2 regions of the Yersinia entomophaga genome follow, and region 1 is predicted to be linked to the other one. Evidence: predicted binding sites of a transcription regulator. Region 1 holds the regulator's gene; the other holds the start of a gene.

Region 1 (10,763 bases):
CATGCTCCGACTGGTGTGCTGAAAATCAAAGCCACTGCGGAACAAAGCATGGGCAACATTATGATTGGTTTCACTCAGCCAGCCGCGCCCGCTCCTGTCGTGGTCGGAAATACTCAGCCCGTAGTGGCAGCCGCACCGGCTACGGTGAGTAAACCGACCGAGCCAATGCTTAACGATACCGAAAGCTATTTCAATCAGGCGATCAAAGATGCGGTAAAAGCGGGCGATGTGGATAAAGCGCTGAAACTGCTGAATGAAGCGGAAAAACTAGGCTCAACCTCCGCGCGTCAAACCTTTATTGGCAGCGTCAAAGGCAAGGGCTAGATACCCAGCGCTGCCGAATGTGGCTGGATGATTGGTGCGCCGTGGCGCACCTTTTTTCTTTGTGATCTATGGCGGCTACTGCGCGTGTGGATTTTGGTTTACGTACGAATGTATACCCCGACTGATTTTATCTGCGACATCTTTGGCGATGATTTATGATGGTTATCGCGTTCTTCCCTTTCTAAACCTTATTTCTCTTAATTAGATCAATTTACCTAATGCATTCTGCAAATGTGACGCAGTTAACTCACTGTTGTCGTTATGATCATCAGATGCTACTCGACGTGTTACCCCAAGGGCTTTCTGCGCTACAATAGCCCCATGTTGACCAATTGCGGGGAGCCAGATGTATCCCCGGCGGGAGCGAGCCGAATGTCATACGGCGAGGTATCAATTCTAAAACCTATTCAATGGCGATCTATTGATCAGCCTAATCTCAGTGCCGATATTGCCGATTGGTTGATGGAGCTGGGGTCAATGACCCGCCGTTTTGAGCAACATTGCCAACGGGTACATATCGAACCAAAGCTGGAATGTTTTATTACTCGCGATGAACTGGGTGAAGAGGCGGAACATTTGCCGATAAGCCAGCGTTATTGGCTGAGAGAAGTTATTTTGTTCGGTGATGCTCAGCCTTGGTTATTGGGGCGGACGGTGGTGCCAGAAGAAACCCTTTCTGGCTCCGATCGTGCGCTGGTGGATCTGGGAACGGTGCCTCTAGGGCGCTATCTGTTCAGTGGCGATGCTCTGACGCGAGACTATATCCAAACGGGGTTACAGGAAAAGCTTTGGGCGCGCCGTTCACTTTTACGCCTGTCTGGGAAACCCCTGTTACTGACGGAAGTATTCTTGCCAGCGTCGCCGTTATATCAGCTTTCCAGGGTGTGACTATGAGCAAAGATTTGGGAGATAAATAAATTGGATGGAAGTGTTCTTCAAAGCAAATGGCGCGCCTATTGCCGTTTGATGCGAATTGATAAGCCTATTGGTTCACTGCTGTTACTGTGGCCAACATTATGGGCGTTATGGCTGGCAGGACGCGGTATTCCTGATGCAAAAATTCTGATCGTGTTCGTGCTGGGCGTGTTTATGATGCGTGCCGCAGGCTGTGTGGTGAATGATTTCGCCGATCGTAAAATCGATGGACACGTAAAACGCACCGCTTCACGGCCATTGCCCAGTGGCGCTGTGAGCGAAAAAGAAAGCAAAATCCTGTTTGGCGTACTGGTGCTGATCTCGTTCGGGCTGGTTCTGACCTTAAACAGTATGACCATCTGGCTATCTCTGGTGGGGCTGGCACTGGCCTGGATTTATCCCTTTATGAAGCGGGTAACCAACTTGCCGCAGGTGGTGTTAGGCACGGCATTTGGCTGGTCGATTCCAATGGGTTTTGCCGCAGTAAGCGAAAGCCTGCCGCTGGTATGTTGGTTGTTGCTGTTGGCGAATATTTGCTGGACCGTCGCTTATGACACGCTGTATGCGATGGTAGATAGGGACGATGACCTAAAAATTGGCGTCAAATCCACGGCTATTCTATTCGGTCAGTATGACCGCCTCATCGTCGGGTTGCTGCAACTGGCTACGTTGTTATTGATGGTGATTATCGGTTATCTGATGCATTTAGGCGGGGCGTTCTATTGGTCCGTTTTATTAGCCGGCGCTCTATTTATTCATCAGCAGAAAATGATTGCTAAACGTCAGCGTGAACCTTGTTTCCAGGCTTTCCTGAATAATAATTACGTTGGTTTGGTTCTGTTCCTTGGGATTCTGTTGAGCTATTGGTCATTGAATTAAACCCCAAATGATACAAATAGAAAGGGCCAGATATTATCTGGCCCTTTGCTTATTCAGCTATCTGGAAATTATTCTGCTGGTTTATCTGGAGCAGGTAACTGATTTGTCTCGGCAGGCATACTGACGCTTTCAATCGTCAGCTTCACTTCCGGCGTCATCAGGTTGCTTAGCATATTGTAAACTTCCAGCGTATGTTCCTGCACCGCATCGCCAATATCGTTGATATAGCCTTCTTCGCGCAGAGTTGCAACCAGCGTGGAGAATACGGCCTTATCAAAGAATTCCGGCGCGTTAATACCATGCAGTACGGAAAGACGCTGCGCCATGATGCGACTCTCTTTCTCCAGCGCGCCCCGATTGATGCTTGGGTTTGCGCTGAGCAAAGAGAGCGTAATTGCGTAGCGTTGCAGAGTTTCACGCACGCCAGCGGCCAGCAGCTGCAACGGACGAATACGCGCTGGATTCAACACTAATTCATCGCCTTTATCGCAAATCAACTGTTGGCGCGCCAGTTCGTTAACCAGCGTATCCAGCGTTGGCGCAAGTTCTTCCTTGGTATAATGCAGGAAAAGCTCGGCTTTCAGCATTGGGTAAATCATACCGATCTTGCGTAATAACTCGGAACGAGTAATACGGCGATGGTACATCACCATGCTAGCAATCAGTGAAGGCAGCATCAGCAAGTGCTGAATATTATTACGGTAGTAAGTCATTAACACCGCCTGCTCACGTGGCAGGATTATGATGTCACCGATGTTGTCTTTCTCTACCTCGAACTTATTCATTTTCAACGCGTGGTTCAGCAACTCTTCCGGCGTTTTATCCGGTACGGTCACATCTTTGGCGTAAGGCACATTGCGTAGCAGTTGCAGGTAGCAATCGAGTTGCTCCAACAGTTGCTCGCGAGTCAATGAACGCTGACGCGATGCCAGCAGCGCGGTAGAACATAAGTTCATTGCGTTAGCCGCTGCGGCATTATTGATACGAACCATAATTTTAGCGGCTAAATCGTTAACCGCCGGAGTCAGCCAACTTGGGCGCTGAGCTTCGATTGGATCGATAGCATCACGCCAGTCTGGCACGTTGTTGTTGAGATAAGTAGTCAATGGCAAAGGTTCGCCAAAGTTCACATAGCCCTGACCCAAATTGCGAAGTTTGCGCAGACCGCGCAGCATTTGCATCAGGCTTTCTTTCTCTTTGGTCGCGCCGCGCAGTTCTTTGGCGTATGTCCCAACTTCCATTACGTGCTCGTAACCGATGTAAATTGGCACCAGAGTAATAGGGCGGGAGCCGCCGCGTAGCATGGCCTGTATTGTCATCGACAGGGTGCCAGTTTTGGGTTCCAGCAGCCGACCGGTGCGTGAACGGCCACCTTCCACAAAGTATTCAACGGAATAACCACGGGTGAATAGCTCACCTAGGTATTCACGGAACACGGTGGAATACAGCTTGTTGCCCTTAAAGGTACGGCGAATAAAGAAGGCACCTAAACGACGGAAAATCGGGCCAGCCGGCCAGAAGTTCAGGTTGATACCGGCAGCAATATGCGGCGGTACCAGGCCTTGATGATAAAGCACGTAGGACAGCAACAGATAGTCCATGTGGCTACGATGGCAGGGGACATACACGATTTCGTGGCCATCTTGTGCCAATTGGCGCACGCGCTCGGCGTTATGAACATTGATGCCCTGATACAGACGGTTCCAGGTCCAACTCAACACGCGATCGGATAAACGCACGGCTTCATAAGAGAAGTTTGCCGCAATCTCTTCCATCAAATTGATGGCATTTTGCTGCGCTTTTTCGTGGGAAATTTTCTTGGTACGCGCTTCATCAGCCACCGCTTTTTCGATAGCTTTTGACGCCAGCAGCTTTTTAAATAGCTCCTGACGTGCCGGCAGACTTGGGCCAACGGCAGCTAAACGCTGACGAGAGAAGTGCATACGCGCGACTCTGGCCAGCTTATGGGCGATGGTTTTGTCAGTGCCGTGCTCACTGGCCATGCGGCGCAGGGAAACGGTAGTCGAGAATCGCACAAAGCTATCGCGACCCAGCCACAGTACGGCAAAGAATTTTTGTACGCCGTTCAGTACGCGCAGATGTGGTGTACCGTGACCTTCCCGGCCCGGAGAGCGGCCAAACATTACTGATACCGGTAGCATCTGAATATCCAGCTCAGGATTATTGCGATGCAGATCCAGATAATCGTGGAATAATTTTACCGATTCCTGCTTCGGGGCATAATAGCGAAATACCCGTGGGCCATTATCGATGAAAACGTGACTTGGCAGCTGTGCACCGTCTATTTCCAGTGGAATCAACGGATCGGGAAGATCTTGTGCCAGGCACTGCGCTCGCAATGTCAGCAAATCAGCCTTAGAGTTATAAGGTAAAACATACAAAATTGGACGTGACGGGTCTAACCCCAGTTCAGTCACAGGATCTGCGGGGATTACCTTGCTTTTTACCAACAATTTAAGTGGTAAATTCAGTAACTTATAATATATTTTACGCCAACCTGACATAACAACGTGAAGCCTCTTGTTAGCAATTCGCCGCAAGGATACCAGAAACTCGTTTTGAGATCTGTGGTGATCAGACTGATGGAAGCAGCGAAACTATTATCAATCCAATAAAAAGGTACATAACTCATGGCTAATCAATCAACAGGACTAACCCGTATCTATAAAGCGGCAGGTTATTCTGTGAAAGGGTTAACCGCTGCTTGGAAAAATGAAGCCGCTTTCCGGCAGGAGGCCGTGGTGGCCGTCATCGCTATCATACTGGCCTTCTGGCTTGATGTGGGAGTCATAGAGCGAATTTTATTGATCGGATCTGTCGTCTTGGTGGTGGTGGTTGAAATTATCAACAGTGCGATTGAAGCGGTTGTTGACCGGATTGGCAGCGAGCTGCATGACCTTTCAGGTCGGGCAAAGGATATGGGGTCCGCCGCAGTGCTCATCACTATCCTGCTGGCGGTATTTATTTGGGCTACTGTGCTGTGGCAATACTTGAATTTGGCATAGTTCAGGGAAAGAGCAAATAGTGGTGAAGAACAATACAGCCATTAATCCCTGTTTTTATTCACTCTTCGGTTCCCAATAGGGGTTTGGCTGTATATACTCACAGCTAAACTGTATAAACAAACAGGGGGCGGAATGAAAGCACTTACTACCAGACAGCAACAGGTCTACGACTTGGTTCGCGATCACATCTCGCAAACGGGCATGCCACCGACACGTGCCGAGATCGCGCAGCGTCTGGGGTTCCGTTCGCCTAATGCCGCAGAAGAGCATCTAAAGGCGTTGGCGCGTAAAGGGGTGATTGAGATCGTCTCCGGCGCTTCTCGTGGTATTCGCCTATTAATGGAAGACGAAGAAGGCCTGCCGCTGATTGGCCGGGTTGCTGCGGGCGAACCGCTGTTAGCGCAGCAGCATATTGAAGGTCACTATAAAGTTGATCCTTCGCTGTTTAAGCCTAATGCTGATTTTCTGCTGCGGGTAAACGGTATGTCTATGAGAGATATCGGTATTCTGGACGGTGATTTGCTTGCGGTTCATAAAACTCAGGATGTGCGCAATGGGCAGGTTGTGGTGGCGCGTATTGATGATGAAGTTACTGTTAAGCGTCTGAAAAAACAAGGTAATATTGTTCAGTTGCTGCCTGAAAACAGTGAATTTCAGCCCATCGTCGTCGATCTGCGCGAGCAAACATTTACTATCGAAGGTTTAGCCGTTGGCGTTATCCGCAATGGCGACTGGATTTAACGAACCACGTATTCCTACCTGCGGTAGTTAGCGTTAATAGCAATTGATTTTATCCCTTAAATAAAGCCCCTTCATTGGGGTTTTATTATGTGTGCTACGACTCAAATAATCCTGTATCTCATCAGAAATGAAGGCATATATATTGGTTAATCACTCACATGACAGTGTTTTAGTAATATTGAGAACTATCCGATAATAACGAGTTACTTGCTGATTTAAATACAGAATAATATGAGGTTTTCTTAGCCTGCCTACTATTTCATTACTATTCCATAGTACTAATTTAGCCATCGGCAGAATGCTCTGCTATAGTTATTTCACGGTAAGAATAAGACAACGATTCAATTTAAGATTGTCTTATTAATTTACTGGTAATTATATTAGCCTATATATTAATAGGAATTAAATAAACTGAGCTAACAAAAGTTAACGGAGATATTATGAATAAAGATCAAGCCGACGGTAACTGGAAGCAGTTTAAAGGGAAAATTAAAGAGAAATGGGGCAAGCTGACGGATGATGACCTGAAGGTGATAGAAGGGAAACGCGAACAGCTGGTAGGTAAAATTCAGGAAAAATACGGTTATCAGAAGGAAGCTGCGGAAAAAGAAGTGAAAGCTTGGGAAGATCATACCAAATATCGCTGGTAACCTGAGTTGGTATTAATATATGAATATAAAACTTACCTCCCTCCACGGTGTTATTAAATGTGTCGATATTTTATAAATAGAGTTATTTATTAAAATATAATTTAATATCATCAAGTTTACATGTTTTATATTAAGATGTTGCAAGCACAAGGAGGTGCTGACACTTCCAGTGTTGGTTATAATTAATGTCAATCAATACAATGTTAATTAATACAGTGAGTCATGACGACAAACCATTTTTTATTTTATTTCTGCCGCCGTATGACGACAGAAATGATTTCTGCACCAGGGGTTACTTTTCCAAGGTTACTTTCTTTTTGCCACTAGACTATGGTCGTGATCGCAATGTTCATGGCTATCACAGGCTTCGACTTCGCCGCACGTGGCGCAAAGGCCGTGAGCCTCTACCACGCTGTGACGCAGCGCAAAACCTGATTGTTTCGCCAGCAAAGCTAAGGCTTCTTCAATACCAACGGTGGTTTTTTCCGTTACCAAACCGCAGCGATCGCAAATAAACAGCGCTGAGGTGTGCAGCGGCTCCTCAAAATGATGGCACAGCACATAGCTGTTTGCCGACTCAACTTTGTGTATAAATCCTTGTTCTAAAAGAAAATCCAAAGCGCGATAGACGGTTGGCGGCTTAGCCTGAGGCTCGGAAACCCGCAATAAATCCAGCAGATCATAAGCGCTGATTGCGCCCGGTTGCTGTGCCATCAGACGCAAAACTTCCAAACGTTGCGGAGTCAGCCGTACATTTCGTTGTTTACACAGGCTTTCGGCCTGAGCAAGCAGCTTTTCTTGGTTGATTGAAGTCATGATAATCGTCCCGCAACATTATTATTTGTGCAATTTTAACATATCTCCGCGTGATCGCCGATAGGCGCCGTGAGTTACCTCTATCCGCGTCACATTTCCGCATAGATCAATAGGTTAAGTCGTAAGATTATTGCGCTGGAATGCGTCCTTAGGTTCTATGGTATAATCCCGCATTCCAGCCCACTGATGATTTGCTATGCAACCAAAACAGCGGGAATTGACGTAATAACAACCGATGAAACTCACCGCACATGCACGAAAATCAGACTGTATCTAACGCCCAAACTGGTCATTCAGGCTACCCATTACAACGTTTCTCCGTCGCGCCGATGCTCGATTGGACGGATCGTCACTGCCGCTATTTCCACCGTTTGCTGACCAAACAGGCGCTGCTTTACACGGAAATGGTCACCACTGGTGCCATTATCCACGGCAAGGCTGATTATCTGGCTTACAGTGAGCAAGATCATCCGGTAGCGCTACAATTGGGCGGCAGCGATCCGCAGGCGTTAGCCCATTGCGCGAAACTAGCGGAACAGCGTGGTTATAACGAAATTAATCTGAATGTTGGTTGCCCTTCCGATCGGGTGCAAAACGGTCGCTTTGGTGCCTGTTTGATGGGGGAAGCGGAGCTGGTTGCCGATTGTGTTAAAGCGATGCGCGATGTGGTTTCCATACCGGTAACGGTTAAAACCCGAATCGGCATTGACGATCAGGACAGCTACGAGTTTTTGTGTGATTTCGTGCAGAAAGTCTCAGAGCAGGGCGGTTGCGATATGTTTACTATTCATGCGCGTAAAGCCTGGCTATCCGGTTTGAGTCCGAAGGAAAATCGTGAAGTGCCACCTCTGGATTATCCGCGAGTTTATCAGCTAAAGCGTGATTTCCCCGAGTTGACCATCGCCATCAACGGCGGCGTGAAAACCTTGGATGAAGCGAAAGAACACCTCAAATATCTCGATGGCGTGATGATTGGCCGCGAGGCATATCAAAATCCGAGTATTTTGACGCAGGTAGACCGCGAACTCTTCGATCCACAGGCGGCGATTACGGATAGTGTAGCGGCGGTAGAGGCTCTCTATCCCTACATTGAGCAAGAATTAGCGCGTGGGGCTTATTTAGGCCATATCACCCGACATATTCTGGGCATCTTCCAGGGCATTCCCGGTGCGCGTCAGTGGCGCCGCCATTTAAGCGAGAATGCTCATAAGCCTGGCGCCGATGTTTCCGTGGTAGAGAAAGCCTTATCATTAGTGAAACAGCCTCAACATAATTCACTATAAGTTAGTCAAAATGACCAAGCCCGTTATGTTCTTTAGCGGGCTACAATTGTTCATCTCTATTTAATTCAGTCAATTAGCCCTTATCTATAAGCTGGCACGCTTCTTGTAATACCCAATCAGCATTATCCAATATTTTGGATGATAACAATTATTGAGGAGCCAACCATGTTAGAGATTTTCTTTGTTATCGGTTTTTTCATCATGCTGATGGTGACCGGTATTTCCCTGCTGGGCATTTTAGGTGCTTTGCTGGTTGCGGCTGCTTTTATGATGGTCGGTGGGTTATTTGTGATGATGATTAAGTTATTACCGTGGCTGATTTTAGCCGTTGCGATTGTATGGATCTGGCGCGCTATGCAGAATCCGACTATTCGTCGCTACTAATATAATTGATGGAATATCGATCGGCTTCTGTCGGCTAAATGGCAGAAAGAACAAAATGTTAAGATAAGTTTTTCTTGTGTAAACCACATGAAATAAATGCAACTGAAGAAAAGTTGAACAGAGGTTTTGCGGTTGTGATCACAGCTTGAAACATTTATCCGCTAATTTGCGGTTAAAGCGTTTTTTTTGCCTGAACTGGCTGCTAGGATGCGAATCGATAGTTTCTTGTATCAATATTTTCATCTTCGCCGGGAATAACAATAGTGGCATAAGCCGCACTCTTTTCCGTCGGAATACACTGCTGTACCCCTACACTGTATCAATGCGTTATAAAAAAGGGTTCCTTTGCGGGAACCCTTTTTTACTGGCTGAAATCAGGATAATTGCCGAAAATAAACGTCAGTTAATCGTTAGTTTCCAGGAATGAGAAGGCTGGAGCCGGTGGTTTTCCTGCCTTCCAGCATCAGGTGCGCCCGTTGGGCTTGACTCAGTGGAAACTTCTGCTCTGGTGCTACATCGACGTTAATCGCGCCGCAGGCAATCAGTGAGAATAGCTCGCTGCTGGCCTGCTCAAGTTCCTGCCGATTGGTAACATACCAATTTAGCGATGGCCGAGTAACATAAAGTCCGCCTTTCTGGTTGAGAATACCTAAATCCACGCCGGTAACCGGGCCGGAAGCGTTACCGAAACTTACGAGTAAGCCGCGCTTTTGCAGGCTGCTGAGTGAATCAATCCAAGTGCTTTTTCCGACGGAATCATAAACAACCTTTACTTTTTCCCCTTGAGTCAGCTCGATAACCCGTTGCGAGATATTTTCTTTAGCGTAGTTTATTGTGGCCCAGGCTCCTGCCGCTTTTGCCAACTCGGCTTTTTCGTCAGAGCCTACGGTTCCAATCAGTCTGGCTCCCAGCGCTTTTGCCCATTGGCAGGCAATCAGCCCGACGCCACCGGCGGCAGCGTGAAACAGGAAGGTTTCTCCTGGTTTGATTTCGTAGGTTTGACGTAGCAAATATTGCACCGTCAACCCTTTCAGAAATGAGGCCGCTGCTTGCTCAAAAGAAATGTTATCTGGCAACAGAGCGATCTTTTCGGCTGGAACATTATGAATTTCACTGTAAGCACCAAGGGCTGATTGTGCATACACCACGCGATCACCTACTTTTAAAGTGCTCACCGCCGAACCGACCTTTTTGATAACTCCCGCCCCTTCGGTTCCCAAGCTGCTTGGAAGCTGGGCTGGCGGGTATAAACCGCTGCGGATGTAGGTATCAATATAGTTAATGCCGATGGCTTTATTTTCCACCTGCACCTCATGTTCTTCCGGATCCTTTGGCGTAAAATCAATATATTGCAACACATCGGGACCGCCGGTTGTGGAAAACTGAATACGCTTGGCCATGTGAAATCCTCATAATGGAAGTCATTTAACCCTACAGCTAAGATGTTGGCGGTTCCACCTTTATAACCATGAGGCTAATACCGATATGCGATAGCTAATTCAACGGGTATATAATTACTCGCTGCCTATCATCGCGTATACTGGGTCGTTATATTTTCTATTCTCAACCGGGTAAAGAACACTCTTCATGGCAGGAAAAAAACCAACCAACAATACGACAGAGCCACGAGACCGCCAGATGGAAGGGCTGAAACTCCCGCCTCATTCGCTGGAGGCAGAGCAGTCCGTGTTGGGCGGTTTGATGCTGGATAACGAACGCTGGGACAACGTTTCCGAACGAGTTAC
Region 2 (10,763 bases), 1.8 Mb from region 1:
TTTCTATTCGCGATCAGTTACAGGCACCGAGATTACGGAACTAAGGCTTATCGCCTAAACGTTAAACCTGATGAAAACCCAACCTCAGCGTTGGGTTTTTTTATCGTTTCTTTCCATTTCCTTGCCCTGACGCCAAGACAGCTTATTGAGATAGCGCATGCAATGATTTTAGGCTTTTTCCAAACCCAGGCGCGGAATCTCAATTTTCGGGCAACGATCCATCACCACTTTAAGACCCGCATCGGCCGCTAGCACCGCCGCTTGTTCATTAATCACACCAATCTGCAACCACAACACCTTGGCGCCAATGGTGATGGCCTCCTGCGCGATGCCGTAAGCCGCTTCGGCGTTACGAAACACATCCACCATATCAACCGGATGAGGGATATCCGCCAGTTGACCGTAGGCCGTTTGCCCCAATAAAGTTTGCCCCGCCAGCTTCGGACTCACGGGAATCACCTGATATCCCTGAGAAAGCAGGTAAGCCATCACGCCATAGCTTGGGCGACCAGGATTATTACTGGCTCCGACTAATGCGATAGTTTTGGTTTTTTTGAGTACCTCAGCAATATCATTGTCATGCATATTTCAGTTCCTCTGATGTGCATAATAAATAGAACTTATTTCACCGGTTCGTGTCCCAAAAGAGCGCGGGATCGGGTCGATTATCTCAGTGTATATCATCAGCCAAAGAGGCTGAAAAGAAAGCCGACAATTGACTTCGTTTAACCTTGATCAATGTATTTTCTGTTAAATTACATTGTTTTTTCCTTTTAAATTCAAAAATATAAACATAAGCAAATAATACAAAAAGTGTCGAAATGTAATTATAATGATGTGAGGGATAATCTTTGGCGCATTATCTTGCTTATCTGACAATACAAAGATTGGGCAAAAGGAGTGGAACATGAAAATCGGTCTTATGGTTATCGCAGTTTTAATCGCCTGCGCTAGCGGTTCGGCGCTGGCAACGACGTTAAAACTGTCGCCTGAGATTGACTTGCTGGTCGTTGACGGTAAAAACATGTCCGGTTCTTTGCTAAAAGGCGCGGAAAGTCTGGAGCTGAACAGCGGCCAGCATCAAATACTGTTTAAAGTTACTAAAAATCTTCCGTCCAGCACACCTGCCCAAATGTTTTACACCTCACCGCCGCTGATCGTGGTGTTTAATACCCAAAACGTGAAATCTGTCGCCATCCACCTTCCAACGATTACTAATACGCAAGAAGGACAGAAATTTTCTCATCACCCGCTGTATCAACTGATTGATCACAATGCTCATATTCTGCCGGTACGTTCTGATATGCTGCATCCGGATGATTTAACCAGTAGCGCTTCTCTGGAAAACATCATGGCAATCTATAACTTAGGCAATCATAAAGCCTCGGTTCCCTCTTTCGCCGCGATTCCCCCTTCAACCGTTAGCGCGGTGCCCGGTACAACGCTACCCGCAGCAGGCAACGGCATCGCCGACAAAACTACGCGCCTGAACGGTGAGAACGTTTCTGAGCAAATGCTACAGTATTGGTATTTGCAGGCAGATAAAGAAACCCAACAGCGGTTTTTGCTTTGGGCCAGGAAACACGCGGCAAAACAATAGGCGCTGTTGACTCACGTGTTTGTCAGGATAACCCCCTATTCTCTCGCGCAGGCTCGCCAATGAAAGCGGCCAAAAGTCGAATGCGGCAGAATCTGATGTGAATATCGTATTTTTCAATCCCTTCTCGCAATTTCTTGCGCTCCCTCTATGCACCAAATTCCAGTTTCAGTAATCTGTCGGGAAACCTCAGTTATTTAAGGATTTTCATGGAACTGACTACACGAACCGTTGCGGCGAGGAAACATATCGCCCTCGTGGCTCATGATCACTGTAAAAAATCGCTGCTTGCCTGGGTTGAAGGCAACAAAGAGCTACTGGCGCGACACGAACTTTATGCCACAGGCACCACTGGAAATCTGGTGCAACGTGCCACGGGGATTCCGGTACGCAGTATGCTCAGCGGGCCAATGGGTGGCGATCAGCAGGTAGGCGCGCTGATTTCAGAAGGGAAAATTGATATGTTGATTTTCTTTTGGGATCCGTTAAATGCGGTGCCGCACGATCCCGATGTAAAAGCGCTGCTGCGTCTGGCCACAGTGTGGAATATTCCAGTCGCCACAAACCGTTCTACCGCTGATTTTCTCGTCTGCTCGCCGCTATTCGATCGGGAGATTGAGATTGCTATTCCCGATTACCAGCGCTACCTGCAAGATCGTCTGAAATAATCCGCCCGCCGCGGGCCAAAGCCTGCGGGGGCAACCATTTCCTGTCAGGGTTTCTTCTGTACTGACACGCCAAGATCGCGTAACTGGCTGACAAAGACTGAAGGGCGATCGCTGTCTTGTAATAACCACACTTGATGTTTAGCCCGCGTCATGGCGACATACAGTAAACGCCGTTCCTCCGCATCGGGAAAATCTTCCGGTTGCGGCAAGAGTACGTCTTCCAACACCGACTCTCTGGCTTCCGCCGGGAATCCATCGCTGCCTTCATGCAAACCAGCGATAATCACGTACTCAGCCTGCTGCCCTTTACTGGCGTGAATGGTCATAAAATCGATATTCAGTTTGGGCCAGCGCGTTTTGGCTTTCTGCAAAATATCCGGACGTAAATGATGATAGCGAGCCAAAATCATGATTCTCTCATCATGTTTAACATAGCCGCTCAGCTTATCCAGCAGCGCCTCAAGCTGTTCATGCGGCAGGATTACCACGGATTTTTTCGTGCCTTTACTCAGGCTGTTTAGCGGTTTTTTTAACTGATGAGGATTTTGTTGGATAAACTGATTGGCTATCTCACCAATGCGATCGTTAAAACGATAGGTGGTATCCAAAGCACATTCCGCTCCTTCACCAAAATGATGACTAAAGGCGGTGGTCAGCAAGAGTTCGGCTCCGCTGAAACGATAAATGGCCTGCCAGTCATCCCCTACGGCAAACAAAGATGTTTGGGTATTTTGCTTACGCAGAGCGGAAAGTAACACTGCGCGCTGCGGCGAGATATCCTGAAACTCATCCACCAGAATGTATTTCCATGGACTGACAAAACGCCCTTTCTCCAATAAATTCACCGCTTGATGAATCAAGCCGGAGAAATCAACCGCACCTTCGTCCTTCAACGCACTTTTCCACGCTTTCAGCAACGGAGCCATCAGGCGAATGCGTTTCTGGAACAGGTCGCGCACTTCCTCATCGGCTTGTTCAATCATTTCAGCCTGGCTACCGCCGTGCATCCGCATCAGGCCAAGCCAACGTTCCAGACGCCCTCCCAAACGCGCCGCCAGACGTTTATCTTGCCAGAAACTGCCTTCCGGCACGTCCCACTCCAACTCTTCGGTCAGCCACTGCCGCCAGCCTTTGGCTTGCGCTTTCTTTTCTTCACACTGCTGTTGCCAGTTTTTGATCAATAGCGAGCGACGCGCCTGACTGTCTGATTCCAGCTTACTGATAACCGGAGTTTTACGACTGCCCTGCTGAATAATATGCAGCGCCAACGCGTGGAAGGTTTTCGCCTGAATATCTTTTGTCCCCAAACGTTGCTTAATTCTATCATTCATTTCATCGGCAGCCTGACGCCCGAAAGCCAGCAGCAAGATTTGCTCCGGCAGCGCTTCCTGGCGATGTAACAGCCAACCGGCACGCGCCACCAGCACCGACGTTTTACCACTACCCGCTCCAGCCAATACCAATACCGAATCTTCCCCATTCACTACTGCCCGACACTGGGAATCGTTCAAAGGAGAGGTTTCAACCTGCTGGAAGAAGTCGCGGTGTTGTTCCAGCACGCGGTCGGTCCATTGTCGGTTACGCATCGCAACGCTCCGGGCACCCTGCTGTAACCAACGCAGGCACAGGGCATAATCGTCGCGGCACAGCTCAAATTCACTTAATCGCTCTATCGGCATTGGCAACGCGCCAAATGCTTGCTTGATGCTTTCTTGCAATTGCGCCAAATCCGAATGCTTAAACCATTTATCTTGTTGTTCAATTTTACGGATCGAAGCCACCTGGGCCTGGAGCACTTCTGCGCTAATCTGGCTCATTTCCTCGCTCCATTTTTGCCAGACGCCTAACAAATACTGATAGAAACGCTGAGTTTCCTGCCATTCGGTGCCGTGTAACCGGACAACCTGCTGCTGTGGCAGTTCAAACTCCAGTTCTCCCCATACGATGCCGCGTTTACATTGAATATTGACCAATTGATTAAACGGAATCAGATATTGATGTTTATCACCGCTCACTTCGATGCCAGCATTCAATAATCGCACCCGATTGTAGGGATGTTGAGCCAAATGCTTGCCGAAAGATGTCGCTTTAAGTTCCATATACCTGCGCCAAAACTAGTATTGAGGGAGTTTACGTATCAAAATGGAGTGTAAATAAAATAATTGAGTTTAAACAACAGCTATCAGATAGTTTACGGGTTATTGTCAAAAACGCGTAATAATGGGAAAAGGAAGATCACTTCTAGATTCACCCGCATGGCGGCTCTTCAATTTTATCAGGCAGATTAATCATTATGCGTACTGCATTGAACATTTTGAATTTTGTTTTAGGTGGTTTCTTCACAACGCTCGCCTGGCTGGTGGCTACGCTGGTCAGCGCCCTGTTGATCGTTACCTTACCATTAACCCGCTCTTGCTGGGAAATTACCAAGCTCTCCTTTCTGCCTTATGGCAATGAGGCGATCCATGTCAATGAATTATACCCGGAAAAAAGTAATGCTCTGCTAACAACCGGAGGTTCAGTATTGAACATTATCTGGTTTATTCTGTTTGGCTGGTGGCTGTGCATTTCCCATATTTTGGCTGGGATTGCCCAGTGCTTAACCATCATCGGTATTCCTGTCGGTATCGCTAACTTTAAAATAGCAGCGATAGCCTTATGGCCAGTCGGCCGCCGGGTGGTTTCGGTTGAAATGGCGCAACAAGCCAGAACCGAGAATGCTAAACGCCGCTTTCAGCAACGCTGATTGAGAATGATGCCTTACGCTCGAGTGAATCTGTTTTGCCCGAGTGTAAGGTTCGTTTTTTGCCTAAAAGCTATGTTGATTAGCCTAGGTAATGCTCAATTCGGTCAGGCTGTTTTGTTCGTTTTAGGGGTCTTTTGTGCTCACTTTTGTTTCTGATTTACGTCGCTATGCATATAACAGCAGCTTCCTGTATTACGTTCGTATTTTTATCGCCCTGACTGGCGCAACGGCGCTACCTTGGTGGCTTGGCCAACCCACACTGACTATTCCTCTGACTCTGGGAGTCGTAGCCGCGGCTCTGGCAGATCTGGACGACAGGCTGGTAGGACGCATCCGCAATTTATTGATTACATTGGTTTGCTTCTTTACCGCTTCTGCCTCCATTGAATTGCTCTTTCCCTATCCCTGGCTATTTGCTATTGGCCTGACTTTTTCGACCTGCGGATTCATTCTGCTGGGCGCGCTTGGACAACGCTACGCCACCATTGCCTTTGGCGCTTTACTGATCGCGATTTACACCATGCTGGGTACATCGATGTACGCTATCTGGTATGAACAACCGTTGCTTTTGCTGCTGGGGGCTGTTTGGTACAACCTGCTGACGCTAGCTGGCCATCTGATTTTCCCTATCCGCCCACTACAGGACAATATGGCACGCTGTTATCAGCAGCTTTCGTATTATCTGGAAGCCAAAGCCAATCTGTTTGATCCTGATATCGAAGCGAATGACAATCAGCCGCTGATCGCTGTCGCCATGGCCAACGGCGAACTGGTTTCGACCTTGAATCAGGCCAAGGTTTCCCTCGTAACCCGTCTGAAAGGAGATCGCGGGCAACGGGGCACCCGCCGTACACTGCACTATTATTTCGTCGCACAGGATATTCATGAGCGCGCCAGTTCCTCCCATGTGCAATACCAAAGCCTGCGGGAGAAATTTCGTTTTAGCGATGTGCTGTTCCGCTTCCAGCGGCTGCTAACTATGCAGGCCAGAGCCTGCCAGCAATTATCGCAATCCATCCTCTTGCGTCAAAAATATCAGCACGACCCGCGCTTTGAGCGAGCGTTTACTCATCTGGACGCTACGCTTCTGCGAATGTCGGAAAAACATAAAAACCTTCCAGAGGTTAAAGCATTATCCTATTTACTTAGAAATCTGCGTGCCATTGACGCCCAGCTTGCTGGTATCGAATCAGAGCAAGTACTGGCCGAAGAAGCTAAGCCGGAAAATCGTCTGGCCGACGACCGTATTACCGGTTGGGGCGATATCTGGCTCCGAATCAGCCGCCACCTGACGCCGCAGTCAGCCCTATTTCGCCATGCGGTTCGCATGTCCGTAGTGCTCTGTATTGGTTACGCATTTATCCAATTCACCGGCATGCAGCACGGCTATTGGATTTTGCTGACTAGCCTGTTTGTCTGCCAGCCTAACTACAACGCCACCCGCCGCCGTTTAGCTCTTAGGATCATCGGAACCCTCGCTGGTATTCTGATCGGCTTACCTATTCTTTACTTTGTGCCTTCTCTGGAAGGGCAGTTGATTTTAATCGTCATTACCGGGGTACTGTTCTTTGCCTTCCGTAATGTGCAGTACGCCCACGCCACCATGTTTATTACCCTTTTGGTGTTACTGTGCTTCAACCTGTTAGGTGAAGGCTTTGAGGTCGCCATGCCACGTGTGATTGATACCTTACTCGGCTGCGGCATTGCCTGGGTCGCCGTTTCCTTTATCTGGCCAGATTGGAAATTCCGCCATCTGCCGGCGGTGGTGAACAAGACCTTCAACGCCAACTGCCGCTATCTGGACGCCATCCTGCTGCAATACCATCAGGGAAAGGACAACAGCCTGACCTATAGGATTGCCCGCCGCGATGCGCACAATAGCGATGCTGAGTTAGCTTCGGTTATTTCCAATATGTCCGCAGAGCCTAAGAATGACCGCAAAACACATGAGGCGGCATTCCGACTGCTGTGCCTGAATCACACCATGCTGAGCTACATCTCGGCGCTAGGCGCGCACCGCGAGAAACTGACCAATCCAGCCATTCTGGAGCTACTAAATGACGCTATCTGTTATGTAGAAGCGGCGCTTAGCGAAGAACCGGTGGACGATATCCGCATGAACAAAGCGCTGGCTGCCCTTTCGGCACGTAGCGCGCAATTCAGCCCCGATCCTGAAAGCAAAGAACCGCTGGTATTACAGCAGGTAGGATTGTTACTGGAACTGCTACCTGAGCTTGCCGTATTAAATAAACAAATTGGCCAGAGAAATTCGTAATTCATAAAAATAATGCGGTGATACTCACCTGCCAGTCACAGGTTGTTGATATTTTAGCGGCCTGTGACTCCCTTCACTCGGTTACGACTTAAAGGCATATCGCGTTACTCATCGTTGGTTGAACGTTCATCGCCTTCAGTTTTTATAACAAGCGCTGACCGGCATTCCTACATCATCGAACCATTCCATCAGCTCATTGCGAATTCGACGAGGTAAAACGGCATGATGATTGCCTGTAATAGCGCCGGCTAATGAGAGCAGGACATTGATCCCCAAGGACTTCCTCAAGGCCCTGAGCCTAAGATAAGTGCGTTTTGCTCCTTCACTCCTCAATTCATCCGCATTCTTTATACCGACTTTCCACAGTAAACGCTCAAGAGCAATGGTCACATTAGGCAAATCTTTCAGTCGATTGGTTTCCCTGCTTTTGGTAACGACATCTTCTTCTGCTCCTTGATAGGCCAATTGAGCAAATGCGGAAAGGTTGGATTCATCCTGCCATAACTCGGGCGTAATCCAGTAATAGCGCAACGTGACGGGAATGCCCCGTTTGGAATAAACCAAACAGCACATCCCGTAGGTTTTGAATGTGTATTCGGTACGTTCGTTTGCACGTAAATACATTTCGCCTTCAGAAACCAACGCAAACATGATGCCGTTAGCCAGCAAACCATACCCGCCAAATTGAGAACGAAATGTAATCGGGCCGAGAAAAGCAAAACGATCCTGAGCCTGGGCAATCCTTTTTTCTGATAAATGCTTCATCGCTACTCCTTTAGCAAATGATTAGCCTATAGTCCTAATTTTGATGCAATAAGTGTAAGAGGAACAACTAATTGCAAAAATACGCAATATAAATCGACTATCCAATTACAAAATTAATTTGCATTAAATTTCATCGCAAATTTGCGAAGCAGTTTGAAAAATTAGGTTGATCTTCCATCAAACACCCATTACTGTATATTCATACAGTATCACTACGGGCAGGAAATCACATGCGCACACATTCACTTAAACCTCATAATTCCAACAGTCATACTTTTGCTGCTAATACATTAGCAACAAGAACCATTTCCCCTGTGGGTAGCGGACTTATCAGTGAAATTGTTTATAGTGAGAATCAGTCCGCAGTGGTTCAACTGCTCGTTCCCCTGCTGCAACAATTGGGCAAACAATCCCGCTGGTTGCTATGGTTAACACCACAGCAGAAGCTTAGCCGTTTATGGCTTGAGAAATCCGGTTTACCCGTAGATAAAGTGGTGCAGCTAAGCCAGATAGATTCTTTATCTACCGTTGAAGCTATGGAAAAAGCGCTACAGACAGGAAATTACAGTGTGGTGCTCGGTTGGTTGCCTGATTTAACGGATGAAGACCGACTAAGGCTTCGCTTAGCTGCCGAGCAGGGAAATGCATATGGGTTCATTATGCGTCCGCAAAGTGACACAAAATCGAACCAAGGACAGTGTCCAACGCTAAAAATTCATTCTTATTTGTATCATTAAGTAAATTTAGGATTTATCCCATGAAATTTAACGTGAATTACATGGGAACCTCTGAATATCAGTGCAAAGCGAGTCATTACGCGGCTTGCAGCATAAAATATTGTTCTAAAAATGACCATTTTTATGCCAAAAGTGTTAAAAAACCTGCTCATTTTTGCTTTTTTTTCAGGCGGTTTATCACATCACACTTGTAACTTTCTCGCCACGTTGTAGACTTTACATCGCTAAGGTTGCTCTAAAACGCCAAATTAAACTGGCAGCGTGAATCAACGGGAGCGTTAAAACCTTAACGAAGAATTTTAACCAAGGGCTTGGCTTTACAAAAGCTCATTGCCTATTTGGATGATAACGAGGCGTAAAATGAAAAAGACAGCTATCGCATTAGCAGTGGCACTGGCTGGTTTCGCTACAGTAGCGCAAGCCGCACCGAAAGATAATACCTGGTACACCGGTGGTAAACTGGGCTGGTCTCAGTACCATGATGTCGGTACCGGCAGTGGTATCTACAACGAAAGCAACGACGGCCCAACTCACAAGGACCAACTGGGTGCAGGTGCGTTCGTAGGTTACCAAGCGAACCAATACCTTGGCTTCGAAATGGGATATGACTGGCTTGGCCGTATGCCTTACAAAGGCGACGTTACTAACGGCGCATTTAAAGCACAAGGCGTTCAGCTAGCCGCTAAACTGAGCTACCCAATTGCTCAGGATCTGGATCTGTACACTCGTCTGGGTGGTATGGTTTGGCGTGCAGACTCTAAAGCAAACGTGCCTAGCGAAAACTTCCACGCTAGCAACCACGACACTGGCGTTTCTCCGCTGGCAGCCGTTGGTCTTGAATACGCAGTAACCAAAAACTGGGCAACTCGCCTGGATTACCAATGGGTTAACAACATTGGTGATGCTGCTACCGTTGGTGCTCGTCCAGACAACGGCATGCTGAGCCTGGGTGTTTCTTACCGTTTCGGTCAAGATGACGCAGTCGCTCCAGTAGCTCCAGCTCCAGCTCCGGCTCCAGTTGTTGATACTAAGCGTTTCACTCTGAAATCTGACGTGCTGTTTGCTTTCAACAAAGCAACTCTGAAACCAGAAGGCCAGCAAGCTCTGGACCAACTGTACTCTCAGCTGAGCTCTATCGATCCTAAAGACGGTTCTGTTGTAGTTCTGGGCTTCGCTGACCGTATCGGTCAAGCTGCTCCTAACTTGAAACTGTCTGAAGCTCGCGCTCGCAGCGTTGTAGAGTACCTGGTATCTAAAGGTATCCCAGCAGACAAGATCTCTGCTCGTGGCATGGGTCAAGCTGATCCAGTTACAGGCAACACCTGTGACAACGTGAAACCACGTGCTGCACTGATCAACTGCTTGGCACCAGATCGTCGCGTAGAGATCGAAGTGAAAGGCATCAAAGAAGTTGTAACTCAGCCACAGGCTTAAGTTTACTTCTTAATAAAAACCCCGCATTGCGGGGTTTTTTTTTAACCGTTTTCGTCATCTAAAACCAAAAACCAGAATCGCAAGAAACGCCAACAAATAACGCCTGCTTCTCATTCAGTTTCTAATCGTCTTTACCCAAAATTGCCTGTAAATCTTGTTTCAGCGATGACATCTGATTGGCATATTTCTCTTTCCGTTCGGCATCTTCAATCAACATCACTACCGTTTCGGATAAAGTATGTCCTCTTCTGCGCGCCAATGCCGCCAAACGCTGCCAAACCAGGAATTCCAGATCGATAGATTTTTTGCGCGTATGCTGATGCTCGGCATTAAAATGGCGTTTACGTCTAGCCCTAATGGTTTGCTTCATCCGATTAGCCAAATCCGCATTCATATGCGCATCGATCCACTCAAGGACTTTAACCGGCTCGCTTTCCAGTTTCAGCAGTTGTTCAATCGCATCTTGAGCTGCGCTTTTTTCAACGTGGCGAGTGATAGGTTCACCTTCACGGTGTTTTTTCACCAGATAGGCCCATTTCCA

The links. Region 1 encodes LexA, which represses DNA repair genes until DNA is damaged. Its sites were predicted from a motif close to TNCTGTATGTACATACAGNA; they were not measured.
Region 2: the regulator LexA is predicted to act here: its motif matches at 8,241-8,260, upstream of sulA (SOS-induced cell division inhibitor SulA).

The regions. Positions count from the first base shown of each region.
Region 1 is NZ_CP010029.1:2,393,600-2,404,362, reverse strand. It holds gene malM (maltose operon protein MalM) at 1-324, shown strand, start outside; gene ubiC (chorismate lyase) at 697-1,212, shown strand; gene ubiA (4-hydroxybenzoate octaprenyltransferase) at 1,291-2,118, shown strand; gene plsB (glycerol-3-phosphate 1-O-acyltransferase PlsB) at 2,187-4,643, opposite strand; gene PL78_RS11000 (diacylglycerol kinase) at 4,770-5,144, shown strand; gene lexA (transcriptional repressor LexA) at 5,277-5,885, shown strand; gene PL78_RS10990 (CsbD family protein) at 6,326-6,535, shown strand; gene zur (zinc uptake transcriptional repressor Zur) at 6,842-7,351, opposite strand; gene dusA (tRNA dihydrouridine(20/20a) synthase DusA) at 7,603-8,634, shown strand; gene pspG (envelope stress response protein PspG) at 8,800-9,018, shown strand; gene PL78_RS10970 (quinone oxidoreductase) at 9,429-10,418, opposite strand; gene dnaB (replicative DNA helicase) at 10,606-10,763, shown strand, end outside.
Region 2 is NZ_CP010029.1:616,453-627,215, reverse strand. It holds gene hspQ (heat shock protein HspQ) at 1-44, shown strand, start outside; gene PL78_RS02895 (CoA-binding protein) at 169-585, opposite strand; gene PL78_RS02890 (DUF2057 family protein) at 908-1,600, shown strand; gene PL78_RS02885 (methylglyoxal synthase) at 1,807-2,265, shown strand; gene helD (DNA helicase IV) at 2,310-4,364, opposite strand; gene PL78_RS02875 (YccF domain-containing protein) at 4,559-5,011, shown strand; gene yccS (YccS family putative transporter) at 5,148-7,286, shown strand; gene PL78_RS02865 (TfoX/Sxy family DNA transformation protein) at 7,422-8,051, opposite strand; gene sulA (SOS-induced cell division inhibitor SulA) at 8,282-8,788, shown strand; gene ompA (porin OmpA) at 9,149-10,222, shown strand; gene matP (macrodomain Ter protein MatP) at 10,344-10,763, opposite strand, start outside.